3 regions of the Streptomyces sp. NPDC028308 genome follow, and region 2 is predicted to be linked to each of the others. Evidence: riboswitches for the same ligand, from Rfam matches in the RefSeq annotation. Region 2 holds a riboswitch; each other region holds the start of a gene.
The links. A riboswitch is a leader RNA that binds a small molecule or an ion and turns the genes downstream of it on or off. The one in region 2 is predicted to bind cobalamin.

Region 1 (2,255 bases), on a different contig from region 2:
GAGCTTGTCGTGCAGGACGCCGACCAGCTCGATGGTGCCGATCAGGAACGCGACCGCGATCGACAGCCCCGTGATGGTGAGGTTGTAGAACACCTTGCGCACGGGGTTCGAGAAGGCCCACTGGTAGGCGAAGTTCATGAACGTGCCGTCCAGCGTGTCGAAGAGGCTCATGCCCGCCGCGAACAGCAGCGGCAGGCACAGGATCGCGTACCAGGGCAGCCCGGCCGCCGCCCCGCTGCCCGCCATCACCATCAGCGTCACCTCGGTCGCGGTGTCGAAGCCGAGGCCGAACAGGAAGCCCAGCGGGAACATCTGCCCGGGACGGCTGATGGACTTGGTGAAACGGCCGAGGATCCGGTTCATGAACCCCCGTGAATCCAGGTGCTCTTCGAGCTGCCGCTCGTCGTACGTCCCCTCCCGCATCGCCCGGAAGACCCGCAGAATGCCCATCAGGGCAACGAGGTTGAGCGCCGCGATGAGGTACAGGAACATGCCGGAGACGGTCGTACCCATGACGCCCAGCACCTGGTGCGTGCGCGAGCCCTCGTTCATGATGCGTCCGGCGAGCTGGGTGCCGCCCGCGATCAGCGCGGCCAGGACGACCACCACGCTGGAGTGACCGAGCGCGAACCAGAACCCCACGGACACCGGCCTCTTGCCGTCCGCCATCAGCTTGCGCGTGGTGTTGTCGATGGCCGCTATGTGGTCGGCGTCGAAGGCGTGCCGCATGCCCAGGGTGTACGCCGTGACGCCGAGCCCGATGCCGAAGGCCTTGGAGCCGACCTCGTAGTGCGCCGGAACGACCAGCAGGAACAGCACACCGAACGCGACGACGTGCAGTGCGGCGATCACCGCCAGCAGACCGGCGGTCCGGACGGTGTCCTCGCGCCGCCACTGGAAGACGGTGGGGCCCGTGGGCCCGGTGGGCAGGGTCATGCGGTCACGCTCCAGCACCTCGTGGATCACTTCGTGAGATGCCGTGGCCGGTCTCCTGGCTTGCGGGTACCTCCCGCGCGAGCCGAAGCCGAGCGTGGTGGAGGGTCGACGCGCCCGCCCCTGCCTTCCCGGCCGTCCGGCCAGTGGCGCCGCCCTGGGGCGGCACGGGACGAGAACTCCCCGATCACAGTGGCGAGGGCCGCTCCGGACTGAGCCCCTGAAAGGCTGTCACCGGTCTTCCCGAACACCACGACGCGCCAACCTTAGGTGCCGCCCGTGAACGGCTGCAAGCCTGCACAGTTGCGCAGGTATCCAAGATCACACGGCGCCTCCTGGAAGAATGCCGCCATGCATCTCGTCCCCGCCGACCGTGCCGGCCGGCGCACCATCGACGGCCACCGGGTCTGCGACGCCGTGGCCGCCATCGGCGAACCCACGGCGGTACGCGCGTGGGCCGACCGCTTCTCGCTGCTCGCCGACCCCGGCCGGCTCGCTCTCCTGCTGGCGCTGCACCGGGCCGGGCCCCTGGCCGTCTCCGACCTCGCCGTCGCCACGGGCATGAACGACCCGGCCGTGTCGCAGGCGTTGCGGCTGCTGCGTACGGCGGAGGTCGTCGTCGGCGAGAGGCAGGGCCGCGTCGTGCGCTACCGGCTCGTCGACGCCCCGACCGCCGCGCTGCTGGAACACTGCGGCACGGGCCTCGCCTGAATCCGGCACGACAGCCCCGACAGTCCGAGCCCGACGGCTCGACAGTCCGAGAGACCGACGGCTCGACGGCTCGGTAGCCCGACCGCCCGTAGGTCCGACCGCCCGGTGGTTACCGGCAGTTACGGCAGTTCGGCGGCCCGGTCCGCTGTCTCCCGGCCGTTCAGAGCCCTTCTCCGGCAAGGAGAACCGTCGCGTACCGTGTCGCTGTTCGGCCGAACGGGTGACCATGCGTAAGAATTGCCCGGTGCAGACAACCATGGCGAGCCAGGGCGGGGATGGCCAGTGAACAGCCACGACGTCACCGATGAACAGTGGGAAGGGCTCGCCCAGGTCGTTCCGTTGCGCGGCCGGGACGCCTGGCCTTCCGCCGTCGGCCACCGGGCGATACCCGAGGCCGCGACCGAGACCAGGCGGCGCTTCGTCGTGCTGCGGGTCAATGTGTTCGCGGACGCCCGCGAGGTCGCAGAGACACTCATGGCGGGCATCCCCGTCCTGCTCGACCTGACGGGCGCCGAGACCGATGTCGCCAAGCGGGTGCTGGACTTCAGCACGGGCGTCGTCTTCGGCCTGGCGAGCGGGATGCACCGGGTCGACCGCAACGTGTTCCTGCT
Region 2 (2,255 bases):
TCTGGATCCTCCAGACCTTCCCGGCGCTGGTCGGCGGCCTGTTCACCCGCTGGTTCCACCGCTGGGCGCTGCTCGCCGGCTGGGCCGTCGGCATGGTCTACGGCACCTTCGCCGCGTACGGGGTCGCCTCCCCGACGCAGCGGCACTTCGGCGGTAGTTCGAAGGAGATTCCCGGCATCGGGGAGATCGGCTACATCGGGCTGACGGCCTTCGTGCTGAACCTGGCGGTCACGGTCGTGCTCACCTTCGTCCTGCGTGCCGTGAAGGCTCCCGACGGCCTGGACGAGACGTCGCCGGAGGACTACACGGCGGACGCCGGGGACCCGGGCGTCCAGGTGGAGCTGCCGCCGGCCACGGCGGGCACCTCGCATTGAAGTCCCTCTCGTACACACCATGTCGGGCCGCCGGAGGAAAACCGGCGGCCCGACGTCGTTCCCGTCCGGCAGACTCACCCGCATGGACATCATCGTCAGGCGGGCGCTGCCCGGGGAGTACGGGACGCTCGGGGAGATCACCGCACAGGCGTATCTCGGTGACGGTCTGCTCGACTTCGGGGAGGGCGACGGCTACCTGGTGCACCTGCGGGACGTCGCGCGGCGCGCCGCCGCGGCCGAGGTCCTGGTCGCCGTGGACCGGGACGCCACCGTGCTCGGCGGGGTGACGTACGTGCCGTCGGCCGGCAACGCCATGGCCGAGCTGGCCCGTCCCGGCGAGGCCGAGATCCGCATGCTGGCGGTCGCCCCGCAGGCGCGCGGAAGAGGAGCGGGCGAGGCCCTGGTGCGCGCCTGCGTCGACCGCGCGCGGGCCACGGAGGGCTGCGTCCGCGTCGTGCTGTCGACCCAGCGGACCATGCGCGCCGCGCACCGGATCTACGAGCGGCTCGGCTTCGTCCGGACCCCCGAGCGCGACTGGAATCCCGTCCCGGAGCTCGACGACATCCTGCTGCTGACCTACGAACTGACGCTCTGACAGCTGCGTCCACCGCGGCCGACTGACACCCTCCGGAGCCGACACGACACAACATGTGGGGGTGCGTCGACGGCCCGGCACAAGATGTATGCTCATGCTCGCTGTCGCCGCAGGGGAATCCGGTGCGAATCCGGAACTGTCCCGCAACGGTGTACTTGTGCGTGTTCGCGCACACGGTCAGTCCGAGGACCTGCCGACAGTGCGCCCGGCCCGTCCGGTCCGGGTGCCCAGACGTCCGGGCCTCGTGGAGTGGGCCGGTGGACGCACGCGTACCCGTGCCGGGGTGACGTGTGCCCCGCTGCCCTCCCTCCAGGCCCCGTGCCGAGCGAGGGAGAGCCCCACGTGACCATCGCGCCAGCCGATCCGGCCGCAGCGACACCGTCCGCGACAGCGGCGGAGACGGACGGTCCCGGTGCCGCGTTGCTGCGGACCCTGACCGACCTCACCGCAGACCTCCCCGGCGCCGACCCCGGCCGGGTCGCCGCCGCCGCCCTGCGCGGCCGGTCCGCGCGGGCGGACGGGGCGGAGCTGCGCGAGCTGGCCACCGAGGCCGCGGCGGGACTCATCTCCGAGGACCCCGTCTACTCGCGCCTCGCCGCCCGGCTGCTGACGATCGGCATCGCCGCCGAGGCCGCCTCCCAGGGAGTCACCTCCTTCTCCGCCTCGGTCGCCGTCGGCCACCGGGAGGGGCTGATCGCGGACCGCACCGCCGAGTTCGTCCGCCTGCACGCGGAGCGCCTGGACGCGCTCGTGGACACCGCCGGGGACGACCGCTTCGGCTACTTCGGCCTGCGCACGCTGCACAGCCGCTACCTCCTGCGGCACCCGATCACCCGGCAGGTGATCGAGACCCCGCAGCACTTCATGCTGCGCGTCGCCGCCGGCCTCGCCGAGGACGACACCCCGCGCGCCGTCGACGAAGTGGCCGCGCTCTACGGCCTGATGAGCCGGCTCGAGTACCTGCCGTCCTCCCCCACGCTCTTCAACTCCGGTACGCGGCACCCCCAGATGTCGTCCTGCTACCTCCTCGACTCGCCCCTGGACGAGCTGGACTCCCTCTACGACCGCTACCACCAGGTGGCCCGCCTCTCCAAGCACGCCGGCGGCATCGGCCTGTCCTACTCCCGCATCCGCTCCCGGGGTTCGCTGATCCGCGGCACGAACGGGCACTCCAACGGCATCGTCCCGTTCCTGAAGACCCTGGACGCCTCGGTCGCCGCCGTGAACCAGGGCGGCCGGCGCAAGGGCGCGGCGGCGGTGTACCTGGAGACCTGGCACTCCGACAT
Region 3 (2,255 bases), on a different contig from region 2:
TCGCACCTGGGCTTCTCGCTCTCCACCACCCAGTCCTGCTCCGGCGCGGTCATGGGCTCCGGCCTCGGCCGCAAGGGCGGCGTCGTCCGCTGGTCGACCGCGACCCGCATGTTCATCGCCTGGGGCCTGACCCTGCCCGCCGCGGGGCTCGTCGGCGCCGGCGCCGAGTTCCTCACCCAGCAGGGCACCTGGGGCATCATCGCCACGGGCACGCTGCTCGTGGCCGGTGCCGGGGTCATCTGGACGCTCTCGCGCCGCCAGCCCGTCACCATGGACAACGTCAACGAGACCGACGCCGAGCCCGCGGGTGTCGTCACCACCGCGATCGCCGCGGTCACCCCGCCGCCGGCCGGCCCGGTCAGCCTGACGGCCACCATCCCGGCCCCGGACTCCGGTCCCTCCACCGAGCCCACCCGCCCGGCCACGGTCTAAGGAACGAACAGCATGCACATCGACTGGGCAGCCCTCGGCTCCGTGTTCGGAGTCAGCCTCGTGGTCACCGTGGCCCTCGTCGGCCTCTTCACCCTCGGCATCGTCGGCCTCACCAAGCGGGAGTCCGCCGGCGCGCAGGGCGGATCCGCCGCCCTCGCGGTCACCACCGCGTACGCCTGCTTCGCCGCCTGCGCGGCGGCGGTGGGGTACGGGATCTATCTGATCGTCGCCTGACGACCGGACAGAACCGGCGAAAGCCGAACAACGCGGCATCACTTCACGTGGGGTGCGGGACGGATCACCGTCCCGCACCCCACGTGCGTGTGGGCCTTCGCACACTCTCCCTCCGCAGGTCAACAGCAAGTTGACGGCTGTTCTGAGCCCGTGGTGGACTGCCGGAGCCAAGTACGGCGACTGGAGAGGAAGCCGGTGTGAATCCGGCGCGGTCCCGCCACTGTCACCGGGGAAGGAAGTCCCCCGGGAGCCAGGAACTCTCCCCGCCGGTCTCTTCGAACCAGGGCGCGGACACCCTGAGTGAGGACATATCGCCATGCGCGGCTGCCCGTTGCGGGTCTTGTTGAGTACGAGGGTTCTACTTCACCCCACGGCGGGCTGACGCCGTGCGTGCCGATCGCGTCTTCGCGTACGGCGCCACCGCCGGCCTCCTCGGCGACCTGCTCCTCGGCGATCCCCGCCGCGGGCACCCGGTCGCCGCTTTCGGACGGGCCGCGGGCGCCGTGGAACGGGTGCTGTGGCGGGACCACCGCGGGTGGGGCGCGCTGCACACCGCCGTCTGCGTGGGCGGCGCCGCCGGGCTCGCCGCGCTGGCGAGCCGTTCCGTACGCCCCTCCCCCGCCGCCGCCGTCGCGCTGACCGCCGCCGCCACCTGGGCCGTCGTAGGCGGCACCTCCCTCGGCCGTGAGGCCCGCGCCGTGGGCCGCGCGCTGGAAGCCGGGGACGTCGACGCCGCCCGTGAGCGGCTGCCACACCTGTGCGGGCGGGACCCGCAGGCGCTGGACGCCGACGGGATCGCCCGGGCCGTGGTCGAGTCCGTCGCCGAGAACACCTCCGACGCCGTGGTGGGAGCCCTCGTCTGGGGCGCCGTCGCCGGGGTGCCCGGACTGGTCGCCTTCCGGGCCGTGAACACCCTGGACGCCATGGTCGGCCACAAGTCGGCCCGCCACCGCCGCTACGGCTGGGCCTCCGCGCGGCTCGACGACGTCGCCGGCTGGCCGGGTGCCCGGCTCACCGCCGTCCTCGCGGCCGTCGCGGGCGACGACCCGCGCGGCGCGGTCCGCGCCTGGCGCGCCGACGCCGGCCGCCACCCGAGCCCCAACGCCGGTCCCGTGGAGGCCTCGTTCGCGGGGGCGCTGGGCGTGCGGCTCGGCGGGACCCTCTCCTACGGCGGCAGGGTCGAGCACCGGCCCGTGCTGAACGGGAGCGGCCGAGCCGTCGGGGTGCACGACATCGAACGGGCCGTACGCCTGTCGCGCCGGGTGAGCCGGCTCGCGCTGGGCGTCTGCGTCGCGGGACGACTGCTGTCGAAGGGAGCGAGGCCGTGAGCGGCGGGCTGCTGGTCGCCGGAACCACCTCCGACGCGGGCAAGAGCGTCGTGACCGCCGGGATCTGCCGGTGGCTGGTGCGGCAGGGCGTGAAGGTGGCGCCCTTCAAGGCGCAGAACATGTCCCTCAACTCCTTCGTCACGCGCGAGGGTGCGGAGATCGGGCGGGCGCAGGCCATGCAGGCGCAGGCCGCCCGCGTCGAGCCGACCGCGCTGATGAACCCCGTGCTGCTCAAGCCGGGCAGCGACCGCAGCAGCCAGG

Region 1: another riboswitch for cobalamin. It lies ahead of nicT (Nickel transporter NicT); the one in region 2 lies ahead of ACZ4VA_RS29230 (ribonucleoside-diphosphate reductase subunit alpha).
Region 3: another riboswitch for cobalamin. It lies ahead of ACZ4VA_RS17105 (cobalamin biosynthesis protein); the one in region 2 lies ahead of ACZ4VA_RS29230 (ribonucleoside-diphosphate reductase subunit alpha).

What each region holds. Positions count from the first base shown of each region.
Region 1 is NZ_JBVHTO010000003.1:214,376-216,630, forward strand. It holds gene nicT (Nickel transporter NicT) at 1-936, opposite strand, end outside; cobalamin riboswitch at 965-1,203, opposite strand; gene ACZ4VA_RS08605 (ArsR/SmtB family transcription factor) at 1,285-1,644, shown strand; gene ACZ4VA_RS08610 (cell division protein SepF) at 1,927-2,255, shown strand, end outside.
Region 2 is NZ_JBVHTO010000013.1:80,979-83,233, forward strand. It holds gene mctP (monocarboxylate uptake permease MctP) at 1-374, shown strand, start outside; gene ACZ4VA_RS29225 (GNAT family N-acetyltransferase) at 457-969, shown strand; cobalamin riboswitch at 1,023-1,181, shown strand; gene ACZ4VA_RS29230 (ribonucleoside-diphosphate reductase subunit alpha) at 1,312-2,255, shown strand, end outside.
Region 3 is NZ_JBVHTO010000007.1:68,897-71,151, forward strand. It holds gene ACZ4VA_RS17095 (inorganic phosphate transporter) at 1-432, shown strand, start outside; gene ACZ4VA_RS17100 (hypothetical protein) at 445-666, shown strand; cobalamin riboswitch at 804-946, shown strand; gene ACZ4VA_RS17105 (cobalamin biosynthesis protein) at 1,053-1,994, shown strand; gene ACZ4VA_RS17110 (cobyric acid synthase) at 1,991-2,255, shown strand, end outside.